Regions from separate parts of the Streptomyces sp. NPDC058000 genome, predicted to be linked through region 1. Evidence: riboswitches for the same ligand, from Rfam matches in the RefSeq annotation. Region 1 holds a riboswitch; the other holds the start of a gene.
The links. Region 1 has a riboswitch for glycine ahead of gcvT (glycine cleavage system aminomethyltransferase GcvT). Riboswitches for the same ligand answer to the same signal wherever they lie in the genome.
Positions count from the first base shown of each region.

Region 2: linked by a shared signal. The riboswitch ahead of gcvP (aminomethyl-transferring glycine dehydrogenase) and the one ahead of gcvT (glycine cleavage system aminomethyltransferase GcvT) in region 1 are both predicted to bind glycine.

Region 1 covers NZ_JBHVQS010000037.1:32,240-39,232, reverse strand. Annotated here, with positions in the region: gene ACFVT2_RS28780 (enhanced serine sensitivity protein SseB) at 1-603, opposite strand, end outside; gene ACFVT2_RS28775 (AAA family ATPase) at 782-1,498, opposite strand; glycine riboswitch at 1,794-1,889, shown strand; gene gcvT (glycine cleavage system aminomethyltransferase GcvT) at 2,041-3,159, shown strand; gene gcvH (glycine cleavage system protein GcvH) at 3,282-3,659, shown strand; gene glyA (serine hydroxymethyltransferase) at 3,759-5,018, shown strand; gene ACFVT2_RS28755 (L-serine ammonia-lyase) at 5,324-6,706, shown strand; gene ACFVT2_RS28750 (hypothetical protein) at 6,971-6,993, opposite strand, start outside.
Region 2 covers NZ_JBHVQS010000027.1:97,764-104,756, reverse strand. Annotated here, with positions in the region: gene ACFVT2_RS24785 (FHA domain-containing protein) at 1-40, shown strand, start outside; gene ACFVT2_RS24780 (MerR family transcriptional regulator) at 57-806, shown strand; gene ACFVT2_RS24775 (bifunctional nuclease family protein) at 860-1,330, shown strand; gene ACFVT2_RS24770 (MerR family transcriptional regulator) at 1,517-2,122, shown strand; gene ACFVT2_RS24765 (DNA polymerase IV) at 2,190-3,638, shown strand; gene ACFVT2_RS24760 (PRC-barrel domain-containing protein) at 3,545-3,931, opposite strand; glycine riboswitch at 4,046-4,142, shown strand; gene gcvP (aminomethyl-transferring glycine dehydrogenase) at 4,331-6,993, shown strand, end outside.

The DNA of each region.
Region 1 (6,993 bases):
CGCGCGCCGGGCGGTCAGCACGAACCCGGCGGCGGAGAACGCCAGGCCGGCGGCGGCCAGGAAGTCCACCGGCTCGTGCTGCCAGTCCGGTTCGAAGAGTCGCACCCGGGCGCCGCCGACCTGGCGACCGGCCGGATCCGTCCACCCGATCCGACACAATTCGGCCACCGCGGGCGGCGGCAGCGGGACGCCGACGGTGCCGCCCGGATTGACCGCGATGCCCAGTAGCGGGGGCAGCCCGCGGGCGAACTCCTGCGCGGGCGCGACGGTGTACGACAGATGCGCGCCGACGACCTTCAGGAACTCCTGCTCGGAGCTGAAGACCGGGACGTACGCGGCGCCGCCGATCTCGACGGTCGGCAGGTCCAGGCCGGCCGCGCCGAGGCCGCCGCGCTCCGGGCCGCCGCCCTCGGGCAGCGGCACCCACACCCGGCTGCGGCCCAGCACCTCGACGATCCGGCCGCCGGCCCCGGGGTGTCCGACCGACGCGGCCAGCACCTCCTCCAGCTCGTTGGCCGGCCAGGCCAGCTGCGGTATCCCCGTGCCCGAGAGGTCCCCCGACACCGGACCGCCGTGCTGCGGGTAATTGTCCGGATAGTTCATCTCACCCACCCATTACTGGCCGCGCTGCCCGGCCCCTGACCCTGGGGGCGGGCCCGCAGGCCCGCCCGGTGGGTCAGACCCTAACGGGCGGAGCGCCGGTCGCCGAAGCCGGCGGTGGCCGCGACGACGGCGACGGCGGGCGGGCGAGCGGGGCCGGGTGCGGGCGGCCCCGGCCCGGTCAGCCGAACGTGACGCGCTCCAGGGCCCCGGCGGCGGGCCGGTCCAGCAGTACCGCGGAGCCGAAGCCCGGCGGCAGCCGGGCCTCCTCGGCCCGGGCGACCAGCCGGCGGACCGCCCGGCGGTGCCGCGCGAAGGCGTACCGCGACACCCCCCGGCCGCGCGCCCGTTGGCCGGTCAGCGCCGCTTCGGGCGGTACGTCGAGCAGCACCAGGTGCAGCCCCCGGCCGTCGCGCCGGACCGCCCGGGAGAGCCAGCGGCGCACCCACGCCAGCGTCCCGCAGTCGTGGATCACCACACTCCCGCCGGAGCGCACCGCCCGGCGCAGCGCCAGATAGTGCGCCACCCGGACCAGCGGGCGGTAGAGCGCGTACGGGAGGCGGCGCAACCGGCCGCGCTCCCAGCGTTCCCGGGCGTCCTGGGAGTCGATGCGGCACACCGCGGCGCCGCGGCCGTCGCGGTGCGGCACCACCCGGCCCATCAGGGTGCTCTTGCCGCTGCCGGGCAGCCCAGAGACCACGATCAGGTCGCCGGGCGGGAAACGGAGCGCGGTGCGGGGGGTGCGGGCGCCGTCCCGCAGATCGATGATGCGGGGCCGGTCGGACCGGGCGGCGGGGCGGGGGCGACGGTCCGCCCGGAGTGCGGCCGGCGCCGGTTTCGGTGCGGGCTCCGGCGGTGCCACCCCTGCCGTCGTCGCGTATGCCGCTTCGCTGTGCACCGTGATCGCCCCTCCCCGTCGGCTCAGGTCGGGTTCGGGACCCGACCTTCCCGCAGAGTGTCAAGAAAAGGTAATGAGCAGCAAGGCGATAGCCCTCCGTACCAAGGGATCTGACGGGCCGACGGGGGCGCCGGGCGACGCGGCGGCGGGCCCGGCCGGCCGGACGCGGTACGGGTGACCGGGCACGGAGCGGCGGCCGGGGCTCCTGTATCCGGCGATCCCGTGTAATGATGTGGCCGCCACGGGCACACCACTGGTCACTCGTGCACAGCCAGCCAACTGCATACCGGCCGCTTGAATCCGCGCGGGAGAGTCCCCGGCCGCCACGGCGGGGCGCCGAAGGAGCAAGTCCTCCCTTGAATCTCTCAGGCCCCTATACCGCGCGGGCGAGGCAGATCTGAAAAGCGAGTCGCGGCCCGGCTGAAGGGGGCGGCTCCACCCAAGGTGCAAACCGGGTCCGTTCGCGGACTCCCGGTGAACCTCTCAGGTTCCGATGACAGATGGGGAGACCGTCTTGTCACCCATGCCTGGGAGCCCGAACGATGACTGATGCCCCTCGCCGTACCGCGCTGGATGCCACGCACCGCGCGCTCGGCGCGACCATGACCGACTTCGCCGGCTGGGACATGCCGCTGCGCTACAGCAGCGAACGCGAGGAGCATGTCGCGGTCCGCACCCGCGCCGGCCTGTTCGACCTCTCCCACATGGGCGAGATCACCGTCACCGGTCCGCAGGCCGGTGCGCTCCTCGACCACGCGCTGGTCGGCAACATCGGCGCCCTCAAGGTCGGCCGGGCCCGCTACACCATGATCTGCGGCCCCGACGGCGGCATCCTCGACGACCTGATCGTCTACCGGCTCGCCGAGCGCGAGTTCATGGTCGTCGCCAACGCCTCCAACGCCCAGGTGGTGCTGGACGCGCTGGCCGGCCGGCAGGCGGGCTTCGACGCCGCGCTCCGCGACGACCGGGACGCCTACGCGCTGATCGCGGTGCAGGGCCCGGAGTCCCCCGGCATCCTCAAGAAGCTCACCGATGCCGACCTGGACGGCCTGAAGTACTACGCGGGGCTGCCCGGCACGGTCGCCGGCGTCGAGGCGCTGATCGCCCGGACCGGCTACACCGGCGAGGACGGCTTCGAGCTGTTCGTCCGGCCGGCGGACGCGGTCGCCGTGTGGACGGCGCTGACCGAGGCGGGCCAGGACGTCGGCCTGGTCCCGTGCGGGCTGTCCTGCCGCGACACCCTGCGCCTGGAGGCGGGGATGCCGCTGTACGGGCACGAGCTGACGACCGCGCTCACCCCCTTCGACGCGGGCCTGGGCCGGGTCGTGAAGTTCGAGAAGGAGGGCGACTTCGTCGGCCGCGCCGCGCTTCGGGCGGCCGCCGAGCGCGCCGAGCAGGACCCGCCGCGCAAGCTGGTCGGCCTGGTCGCCGAGGGGCGCCGGGTGCCGCGCGCCGGCTACCCGGTCGTGGCGGCCGACGGAACGGTGATCGGCGAGGTCACCTCGGGAGCGCCGTCCCCGACCCTCGGCAAGCCGATCGCCATCGCCTATGTCGATGCCGGGTACGCCGCACCGGGCACGGCGGGCGTCCGGGTGGACATCCGCGGAACGCACGAGCCGTACGAGGTCGTCGCGCTGCCCTTCTACAAGCGGCAGAAGTAGCAGGCGGCGCCGGCGAGTCCGCGGTGCCCGCCGCGGACCTGCGCCGTTGCGTCCGGCATCACGTGTCTCATTGGGCAAGACCCTCTTCACGATCACACCCCCGCGTACAGGAGAATCAAGCCATGGACAACCCCCAGCAGCTGCGCTACAGCAAGGAGCACGAGTGGCTGTCGGACGCCGAGGGCGGCGTCTCGACGGTCGGCATCACCGAGCACGCGGCCAACGCCCTCGGCGATGTCGTCTTCGTGCAGCTCCCCGAGGTCGGGGCCACCGTCACCGCGGGCGAGTCCTGCGGTGAGCTGGAGTCGACCAAGTCCGTCAGCGACCTCTACTCGCCCGTGGACGGCGAGATCACCGAGGTCAACGAGGACGTTGTCGCCGATCCCTCGCTGGCGAACTCCGCCCCGTTCGAGGGCGGTTGGCTGTTCAAGGTGAAGATCACCGGTGAGCCGGAGGACCTGCTCACGGCCGACGAGTACACCGCCTTCACCGCCGGCTGACTCCCCCAGCTCACGCTGGGAGTGCCCTGGCCCCGACCCCGCCACCGCACGGGCGGGGCCGCGGCGCCCCGCCCGCTCCCCCTCTCTCCAGGAAGTCTCATGTCGCTTCTGAACAGCTCCCTCCATGAGCTCGACCCCGACGTCGCCGCCGCCGTCGACGCCGAGCTGCACCGTCAGCAGTCCACCCTCGAAATGATCGCGTCGGAGAACTTCGCCCCGGTCGCCGTCATGGAGGCCCAGGGCTCGGTCCTCACCAACAAGTACGCCGAGGGCTACCCGGGCCGCCGCTACTACGGCGGCTGCGAGCACGTCGACGTCGTCGAGCAGATCGCCATCGACCGGATCAAGGCGCTCTTCGGCGCCGAGGCCGCCAACGTCCAGCCGCACTCCGGCGCGCAGGCCAACGCCGCCGCGATGTTCGCGCTGATCAAGCCGGGCGACACCATCCTGGGTCTGAACCTCGCCCACGGCGGGCACCTCACCCACGGCATGAAGATCAACTTCTCCGGCAAGCTCTACAACGTGGTGCCCTACCACGTCGACGAGAAGACCAACCTGGTCGACATGGAGGAGGTCGAGCGCCTCGCCAAGGAGCACCGCCCCAAGCTGATCGTCGCCGGCTGGTCCGCCTACCCGCGCCAGCTCGACTTCGCCGCCTTCCGCCGGATCGCGGACGAGGTCGGCGCGTACCTGATGGTCGACATGGCCCACTTCGCCGGCCTGGTGGCCGCGGGCCTGCACCCCTCCCCCGTACCGCACGCCCACGTCGTGACCACCACCACGCACAAGACGCTGGGCGGCCCCCGGGGCGGCGTCATCCTCTCCACCCAGGAACTGGCCAAGAAGATCAACTCGGCTGTCTTCCCTGGTCAGCAGGGCGGCCCGCTGGAGCACGTGATCGCCGCCAAGGCCGTGTCCTTCAAGGTCGCCGCGTCCGAGGAGTTCAAGGAGCGCCAGCAGCGCACCCTTGAGGGCGCCAAGATCCTGGCCGAGCGCCTGATCCAGGACGACGTCAAGGAGCACGGCGTCTCGGTGCTCTCCGGCGGCACCGACGTCCACCTCGTCCTGGTCGACCTGCGCGACTCGGCTCTCGACGGCCAGCAGGCCGAGGACCGCCTCCACGAGGTAGGCATCACCGTCAACCGCAACGCCATCCCGAACGACCCGCGGCCCCCGATGGTCACCTCCGGCCTGCGGATCGGCACCCCGGCCCTGGCCACCCGCGGCTTCCAGGCCGAAGACTTCCGTGAGGTCGCCGACATCATCGCCGAGGCGCTCAAGCCCACCTACGAGCGCGAGACGCTCAAGGCCCGGGTCACGGCCCTGGCGGAGAAGTTCCCGCTGTACCCGTCGCTGTGACGGGCCGGTTACCGGGGCACCACCACCCCCGGTAACCAGGCGGCGGGCCGCATCCCCGGCCCGCCGCCGCACCGGGCCCCGCGCCGGCCCCCCGGCCCCGGCCCACCCCCTCTGCCCGGACGCCCGCCCCCGCGCCCCTCGGCGCCGCCGCCGTCCGGCTTCACCTCCTCGTCTCCCGCCCGCCACGCCCCGTCCGGCGGCAATCCCCCGCGAGCGGGTTACGCTCGACAGTCGGGCCGGAAACACCCCATCCTGCCCCGATGTGCTCCACCGTCCACCACGAGCAGACAAGGGAGTCCGCCCCCGTGGCCATCTCCGTCTTCGACCTCTTCTCCATCGGCATCGGCCCGTCCAGCTCCCACACCGTCGGTCCCATGCGGGCCGCCCGGATGTTCGCCCGCCGGCTCAAGAAGGACGGTCTGCTCGCTCAGACGGTCTCGGTGCGAGCCGAACTGTTCGGCTCGCTGGGCGCCACCGGCCACGGCCACGGCACCCCCAAGGCCGTGCTGCTCGGCCTGGAGGGCCACTCCCCGCGCACCGTCGACGTCGAGTCCGCCGACGACGAGGTGACGCGCATCCGCACCAGCGGCCGGCTGCGCCTCCTCGGCGCCGAGATAGGCACCGCGCACGAGATCGACTTCGACGAGCCCACCCAGCTGATCCTGCACCGCCGCCGGTCGCTGCCGTACCACGCCAACGGCATGACCCTCTTCGCCTACGACACGGCGGGCGCCCCCCTGCTGGAGAAGACCTACTACTCGGTGGGCGGCGGCTTCGTCGTCGACGAGGACGCGGTCGGCGAGGACCGGATCAAGCTCGACGACACCGTCCTGACGCACCCCTTCCGCACCGGCGACGAGCTGCTGCGGCTCTCCCGGGAAACCGGCCTGTCGATCTCCGCCCTGATGCTGGAGAACGAGAGGGCCTGGCGCACCGAGGAGGAGATCCGCGCCGGCCTGCTGGAGATCTGGCGGGTCATGCAGGGCTGCGTCACCCGCGGCATGGCCCGTGAGGGCATCCTCCCCGGCGGCCTGAAGGTCCGCCGCCGCGCCGCCAACGCCGCCCGCGCGCTGCGCTCCGAAGGCGACGCGGCCGCCCACGCCATGGAATGGGTCACTCTCTACGCCATGGCCGTCAACGAGGAGAACGCCGCCGGCGGCCGGGTGGTGACCGCCCCCACCAACGGCGCGGCCGGCATCATCCCCGCGGTGCTGCACTACTACGTCAACTTCGTCCCGGGTGCCGACGAGGACGGGGTGGTCCGCTTCCTCCTCGCGGCCGGCGCCATCGGCATGCTCTTCAAGGAGAACGCCTCCATCTCCGGCGCCGAGGTCGGCTGCCAGGGCGAGGTCGGCTCCGCCTGCTCGATGGCCGCCGGCGGCCTGGCCGAGGTCCTCGGCGGCAGCCCCGAGCAGGTCGAGAACGCCGCCGAGATCGGCATGGAGCACAACCTCGGCCTGACCTGCGACCCGGTCGGCGGCCTCGTCCAGATCCCGTGCATCGAGCGCAACGGCATGGCCGCCGTGAAGGCCGTCACCGCCGCCCGGATGTCGCTGCGCGGCGACGGCCGCCACCACGTCTCCCTCGACAAGGTCATCAAGACCATGAAGGAGACCGGCGCCGACATGAGCGTCAAGTACAAGGAGACCGCCCGCGGCGGACTCGCGGTGAACATCATCGAGTGCTGACGGAACACCTCGGCTACAGGCCCTGACCAGCGCGTTGGCATCTTTCAGCGCGGTCAGGGCCTGCCCTGCGCATGCGGCGGAAAGTCCCTGCAAGCTCCATGGGACGGACCTGAAAGTCCCTGAGAAGTCCCTGCCGTCGGACCTCGGGGACCTGCGCATGCTGTGCGGCCCCGGCGTCCGCATCGGCTGGGCCGAGGACGAGCGGCCCCGCTGCCCCATGGGTGTGCTGAGCCCCGGGGCCCGGGGCGTTTGCGTCGGCGGGCGCTACCGCCCGATCTCCCATGCGA
Region 2 (6,993 bases), on a different contig from region 1:
CCTGGTCTTCTACGCGAGCCAGCGGGGCGTCGGTATCTGACCGCCAGGGAAGGCATATGCGCCACACACCGACAGGCGGTGCCGGCTCGTCCGGCGCCGCCTCCTCGGACCGCAAACCGATGAGCATCGGCACCGTGCTCACCGTGCTGCGCGAGGAGTTCCCCGAGGTCACCATCTCCAAGATCCGGTTCCTGGAGGCCGAGGGGCTGGTCGAACCGCAGCGCACGCCTTCCGGGTACCGCAAGTTCACCGCGGCCGACGTCGAGCGGCTGGCCGGCGTGCTGCGGATGCAGCGGGACCACTACCTCCCCCTGAAGGTCATCAGGGAGCATCTCGACGCCCTGGAGCGGGGCGAGCAGGTGCAACTGCCCGCTCCGGCGGCGCCGCCCCGGGATCTGGTCGAGGGCGTGACGGACCCGGACGAGGAGCGCCCGACGGCCGCCCGGATCGGCCGGGCGGAACTGCTGGCCGCCACCGAGGTGGACGAGGCGACGTTCGCCGACTGGGAGTCGTACGGACTCATCGTCCCCCACGAGGGCGGCGGGTACGACATCGAAGCGGTCACCGTCGCCAAACTCGTGGCGGACCTCGGTCGCTTCGGCCTGGAGCCGCGGCACCTGCGTGCCGTGAAGGCGGCCGCGGAGCGCGAGGCGGGGCTGGTCGAGCAGGTCGTCGCACCCCTTCGGCGGCACCGCAATCCGCAGACCCGGGCCCATGCCGAGGCCACCGCCAGGGAGCTGGCGATGCTGTCGGTGCGGCTGCACGCGGCGCTGTTGCAGAGCGCCCTTCGCGTCCGTCTGCCGTGAGCAAACGAGTGCCCGACTACCCAAACCTGCCGGGCACGGCCTAGGGTTGCTGTGTGAACGAGCTCGACGTCGTGGGTGTCCGGGTGGAGATGCCTTCCAGCCAACCGATCGTGCTGCTGCGGGAGGTGGGAGGCGACCGTTACCTGCCCATTTGGATCGGGCCGGGAGAGGCCACCGCCATTGCGTTCGCCCAGCAGGGCATGGTCCCTGCCAGGCCGCTGACACATGACCTCTTCAAGGATGTGCTCGAAGCCGTGGGGCAGGAACTCACGCAGGTCCGGATCACGGATCTGCGTGAAGGGGTCTTCTACGCCGAACTGGTCTTCGCCAGTGGCGTCGAGGTCAGTGCCCGGCCGTCGGACGCGATAGCGCTGGCGCTGCGCACCGGGACGCCGATCTTCGGTACCGACGGTGTGTTGGACGATGCGGGGATCGCCATCCCGGACGAGCAGGAGGACGAGGTGGAGAAGTTCCGCGAGTTCCTCGACCAGATCTCGCCCGAGGACTTCGGCACCAACCAGTGAATCGGCCAGGTGAACCACCTGTTTCCGGCCAACCTGTAATCCCTTCCCCGTGACAAGTCACGAGAAACCACTCGTAGGGTGATTATCACTCGGCGTGGCGAGCGCGGCGATCGTTGACGCACCCCGAGCGACTGCATACCGTCGATATGGCAGGTCCCGTCCGGGACGTGGAGGACGGAGGGCGGCGTGGCAATCACCGGCGACGGTACGGCGGCGGAAGGGGCATTGCCGCTCCACGCGGGCGCGGCGACGAACCGCAGCCCGGTACAGGCCGCTGCGATGTCGGGGGACCGCGAGGCGGAGAGCATCGGCTACCGCGGACCGACCGCATGCGCGGCGGCGGGCATCACCTACCGACAGCTGGACTACTGGGCGCGGACGGGCCTCGTGGAGCCCAGCATCCGGCCGGCCTACGGGTCCGGGACCCAGCGGCTCTACAGCTTCCGGGACGTCGTCGTCCTGAAGATCGTCAAGCGACTGTTGGACACCGGGGTGTCGCTGCAGAACATCCGCGCCGCCGTCCAGCATCTGCGGGCGCGGGGGCTGGACGATCTGACGCGGATGACGCTGATGAGCGATGGCGCGACGGTCTACGAGTGCACCTCGCCCGACCAGGTCGTGGATCTGCTCCAGGGCGGCCAGGGCGTCTTCGGGATCGCCGTGGGCGTGGTGTGGCGGGACGTGGAGGGTGCACTGTCACAGCTCCACGGGGAGCGGGTGGACACCGGCGAGACGCTGATCGGGAAGAACCCGCACGACGAGCTGGCGCGGCGCCGCAACCGGGCCGGCTGACGGCTCCCGGGCGGTTCACGGCCCGGGACCGGGTCGATTGTCAGTGGTGTGCGGCAGCATCAGTGGTGTGAGACGTGCGCCGACGATCCTGCATCTGGACATGGATGCGTTCTACGCGGCCGCCGAGCAGGCGGCCAAGCCGAGCCTGCGGGGAAAGCCCGTGGTCGTCGGCGGGATCGGGCCGCGCGGCGTGGTCGCCACCGCTTCGTACGAGGCGCGGGTCTTTGGAGTGCGTTCGGCGATGCCGACGGCGCAGGCGCGCCGGCTGTGCCCCAATGCCGCTTATCTCAGTCCCCGGTTCACGCTGTACCGCCAGGTGAGTGAATCGGTCATGGAGCTGCTGCGGGCGTTGTCACCGCTCGTGGAGCCGCTGAGCCTGGACGAGGCCTTCGTGGACCTGGAGGCCGGCGGGGTGGCGGCGGAGACTGCCGCGGCCCGGGCCGTGGGGGAGCGGCTGCGGCGCGACATCCGGGCGGCCACCGGGCTGACCGGTTCGGTGGGGCTGGCCGGCGCCAAGATGCTCGCCAAGATCGCTTCCGAGGCGGCGAAACCGGACGGCCTGGTGGTCATCGAGCCCGGTACCGAGCGGGAACTGCTGCGGCCGATGCCGGTGCGGACGCTGCCCGGGGTCGGGCCGGCGACGGCCGAGACGCTGCGCCGGGCCGGGATCCACACCGTCGCGGAGACCGCGGAGGCCGGTGAGGCGGAGCTGGTGCGGTTGCTCGGCAAGGCGCACGGCGCCGGGCTGTACGGGATGGCGCTGGGCCGGGACGAGCGGCCGGTGGTGGCCGAGCGGGACGCGAAGTCGGTGTCGGTGGAGGACACCTTCGAGGTCGACCTGACCGACCGGACGCGGGTGCGGACCGAGGTGCTGCGGCTGGCCGATCGGTGCGTGGCGCGGCTGCGGGCGGCCGGGCGGTCTGGGCGCACGGTGGTGATCAAGGTGCGGAACTACGACTTCTCGACGCTGACCCGGTCCGAGACGCTGCGCGGGCCGACCGACGACCCGGCGGTCGTCCGGGAGGCCGCCGTGCGGCTGCTGGAGACGGTGGACACCACGGGTGGGGTGCGGCTGCTGGGTGTGGGGGTGAGTGGGCTGGCCGACTTCACGCAGGAGGACCTGTTCGCCCAGCTGGCCACGGAGCGGGCGGCGGAGGAGCAGGCGGCGGGCGGGACGGCGGAGCCGGAAGGGGAGGCGGCTGGGGCGCCGGAGTCCGTTGTGGAGCTGCCGCGGCGCTGGCACCCGGGGCTGGACGTGGTCCACGAGGAGTTCGGCGCCGGATGGGTGCAGGGCAGTGGCGTGGGGAGGGTGACCGTGCGGTTCGAGACGCCGTGGTCCGCACCGGGGAGGGTGCGGACCTTCGCCGTCGATGATCCGGCGCTGCGGCCGGGCGAGCCTCTGCCGCTGGTGGGCGGACCGGGTCAGTCGTCCGCGCCGGCGATCCGCCCGAAGTCGGTGTCGCCGGCCGACGAGGCGGAGTCCGCGGCCGGCGGTGCGGAGATATCCAGGCGGTAGTGGTGGTAGAGCTGGAGTTCCTGCTCGGGGGAGAGGTGCCGGCCGACGCCGAAGTCCGGGGCATCCTTGATCAGCTTGCGGTCGTAGGGGATGTGCAGGCTGTCGCCGACCATCCTGCTCGGTTCCAGGGGAACGAACGCATCCCGACTGAACAGGCCGGTGCGGACGGCCGCCCATTCTGGTTCGCCCGTCGCGTCGTCGAGGTAGACCTCGTCGACGGTCCCTATTTTCGCGCCGTTCCGGTCGAACGCTTTGCGGCCGATGAGGCTCCGGGGATCGATATCGGTTTGCACGGTCCCTCCAATTGGTCGCAACTGCCTTGTGACAACTACGAAACGGCACATTTCATGCCTCGGCCACTCGAAGGATCGTTCCGGCAGTGCGCTGGTAGGCTGGCGAATGGCCGTCGACCCCATGCGGGAGAGTCCTTGTCGTTCGCGACCGGGGCGCCGAAGGAGCAAATCCTCCCCGGAATCTCTCAGGCACACGTACCGCATGGATGAGGTCACTCTGGAAAGCAGGGCGGGCCACGGGCATGCACATGCCTGAACCCTTCCTCACCGACGGTGAAAGCCGGACCGCAGCTCGCGGGCCGGTGAAGCTCTCAGGTTGAGATGACAGAGGGGGAGGCCGTCCGGGCACCAGCGCCGTGGTGCCCCTCGTAGGTCGTGCTGACCAGGAGGCCCCCGCAGATGACCACCAACCGCATCTCCCTGACCGAGCTGGAGCGCGGCACTCCGTTCGAGCACCGGCACATCGGGCCCGACCACGAGGCGCAGGCCAAGATGCTCGCGCAGGTCGGCTTCGGATCGCTGGACGAGCTCACCGCCACCGCCGTCCCCGACGTGATCAAGAGCGCCGAGGCGCTCGGCCTGCCGCAGGCCCGTACCGAGGCCGAGGTCCTCGCGGAGCTGCGCGCGCTCGCCGACCGCAACCAGGTCCTGTCGTCCATGATCGGACTCGGCTACTACGGCACGTTCACCCCGCCGGTGATCCTGCGCAACGTCATGGAGAACCCGTCCTGGTACACGGCCTACACGCCCTACCAGCCGGAGATCTCGCAGGGCCGCCTGGAGGCCCTGCTGAACTTCCAGACCGTGGTCGCCGACCTGACCGGACTGCCCACCTCCGGTGCGTCCCTCCTGGACGAGGGCACCGCGGCCGCCGAGGCGATGGCGCTCTCCCGCCGGGTAGGCAAGGTCAAGCAGGGCGTCTTCCTGATCGACGCGGACTGTCTGCCGCAGACCGTCGCCGTCATCCAGACCCGCGCCGAACCGACCGGCGTGGAGGTCGTGGTCGCCGACCTCACCGACGGCATCCCGGACGAGATCGCCGCGCGCGGTGTCTTCGGCGTGCTGCTCCAGTACCCGGGCGCGTCCGGCGCCGTGCGCGACCCGCGGGCGGTGATCGAGCGGGCGCACGAGCTGGGCGCGATCGTCACCGTCGCCGCCGACCTGCTGGCGCTGACGCTGCTCACCTCGCCCGGCGAGCTCGGCGCCGACATCGCGATCGGCACCAGCCAGCGCTTCGGCGTCCCGATGGGCTTCGGTGGGCCGCACGCCGGCTACATGGCCGTCCGCGAGCAGTACGCCCGCAGCCTGCCCGGGCGCCTGGTGGGCGTCTCCGTCGACGCCGACGGCAACAAGGCATACCGCCTGGCACTGCAGACCCGTGAGCAGCACATCCGCCGCGAGAAGGCCACCAGCAACATCTGCACCGCGCAGGTGCTGCTCGCCGTCATGGCCGGGATGTACGCCGTCTACCACGGCCCCGACGGGCTGCGTACCATCGCCCGCCGCACCCACCGGTACGCCGCGATCCTGGCCGAGGGCCTCAAGGCCGGCGGCGTGGAGCTGCTCCACGACGGCTACTTCGACACCCTGACCGCCCGGGCGCCCGGCCGGGCGGCCGAGGTCGTCGCCGCGGCCCGCGAGGCCGGCGTCAACCTCCGCCAGGTCGACGCCGACCTGGTCGGCATCGCCTGCGACGAGACCACCGGGCGCGCCCAGCTGGCCGGCGTCTGGGGTGCGTTCGGGGTCCACGGCGACATCGACGCGCTGGACGCGGCCGCCGCCGACGCCCTGCCGCAGTCGCTGCAGCGCACCGACGACTACCTCGGCCACCCGGTCTTCCACCAGCACCGTTCCGAGACCGCGATGCTGCGCTACCTGCGCACCCTCGCCGACAAGGACTACGCGCTGGACCGCGGCATGATCCCGCTCGGTTCCTGCACGATGAAGCTGAACGCCACCACCGAGATGGAGCCGGTCACCTGGCCCGAGTTCGGCCAGCTGCACCCCTTCGCCCCGGCCGACCAGGCCGAGGGCTACCTCACGCTCATCCGGGAGCTGGAGGAGCGGCTCGCCGCGGTCACCGGCTACGACAAGGTGTCCCTCCAGCCCAACGCCGGTTCCCAGGGCGAGCTGGCCGGTCTGCTCGCCGTCCGCGCCTACCACCGCGCCAACGGGGACGAGCAGCGCACCGTCTGCCTGATCCCGTCGTCGGCGCACGGCACCAACGCCGCCAGCGCCGTGATGGCCGGCATGAAGGTCGTCGTCGTCAAGACCGGTGAGGACGGTGAGGTCGACGCCGACGACCTGCACGCCAAGATCGAGAAGCACCGGGACGAACTCGCCGTCCTGATGGTCACCTACCCGTCCACCCACGGCGTGTTCGAGGAGCACATCACCCAGATCTGCGCCGCGGTGCACGAGGCCGGCGGTCAGGTCTACGTGGACGGTGCCAACCTCAACGCCCTGGTCGGCCTCGCCGAGCCGGGGAAGTTCGGCGGCGACGTCTCGCACCTCAACCTGCACAAGACGTTCTGCATCCCGCACGGCGGCGGTGGCCCCGGCGTCGGTCCGGTCGGCGTCCGCGCCCACCTGGCGCCGTACCTGCCCAACCACCCGCTACAGCCCACCGCGGGTCCGGAGACCGGCGTCGGCCCGATCTCGGCCGCCCCCTGGGGCTCGGCCGGCATCCTGCCGATCTCCTGGGCGTACGTCCGCCTGATGGGTGGCGAGGGCCTCAAGCGGGCCACCCAGGTCGCGGTGCTCAGCGCCAACTACGTCGCCAAGCGCCTGGAGCCGCACTACCCGGTGCTCTACACCGGTCCCGGCGGGCTGGTCGCCCACGAGTGCATCATCGACGTCCGGCCGCTGACCAAGGCGACCGGCGTGAGCATCGACGACGTCGCCAAGCGGCTCATCGACTACGGCTTCCACGCGCCGACGATGTCCTTCCCCGTGGCCGGCACGCTGATGATCGAGCCGACCGAGAGCGAGGACCTCGCCGAGCTGGACCGGTTCTGCGACGCGATGATCGCCATCCGCGCCGAGATCGACAAGGTCGGCTC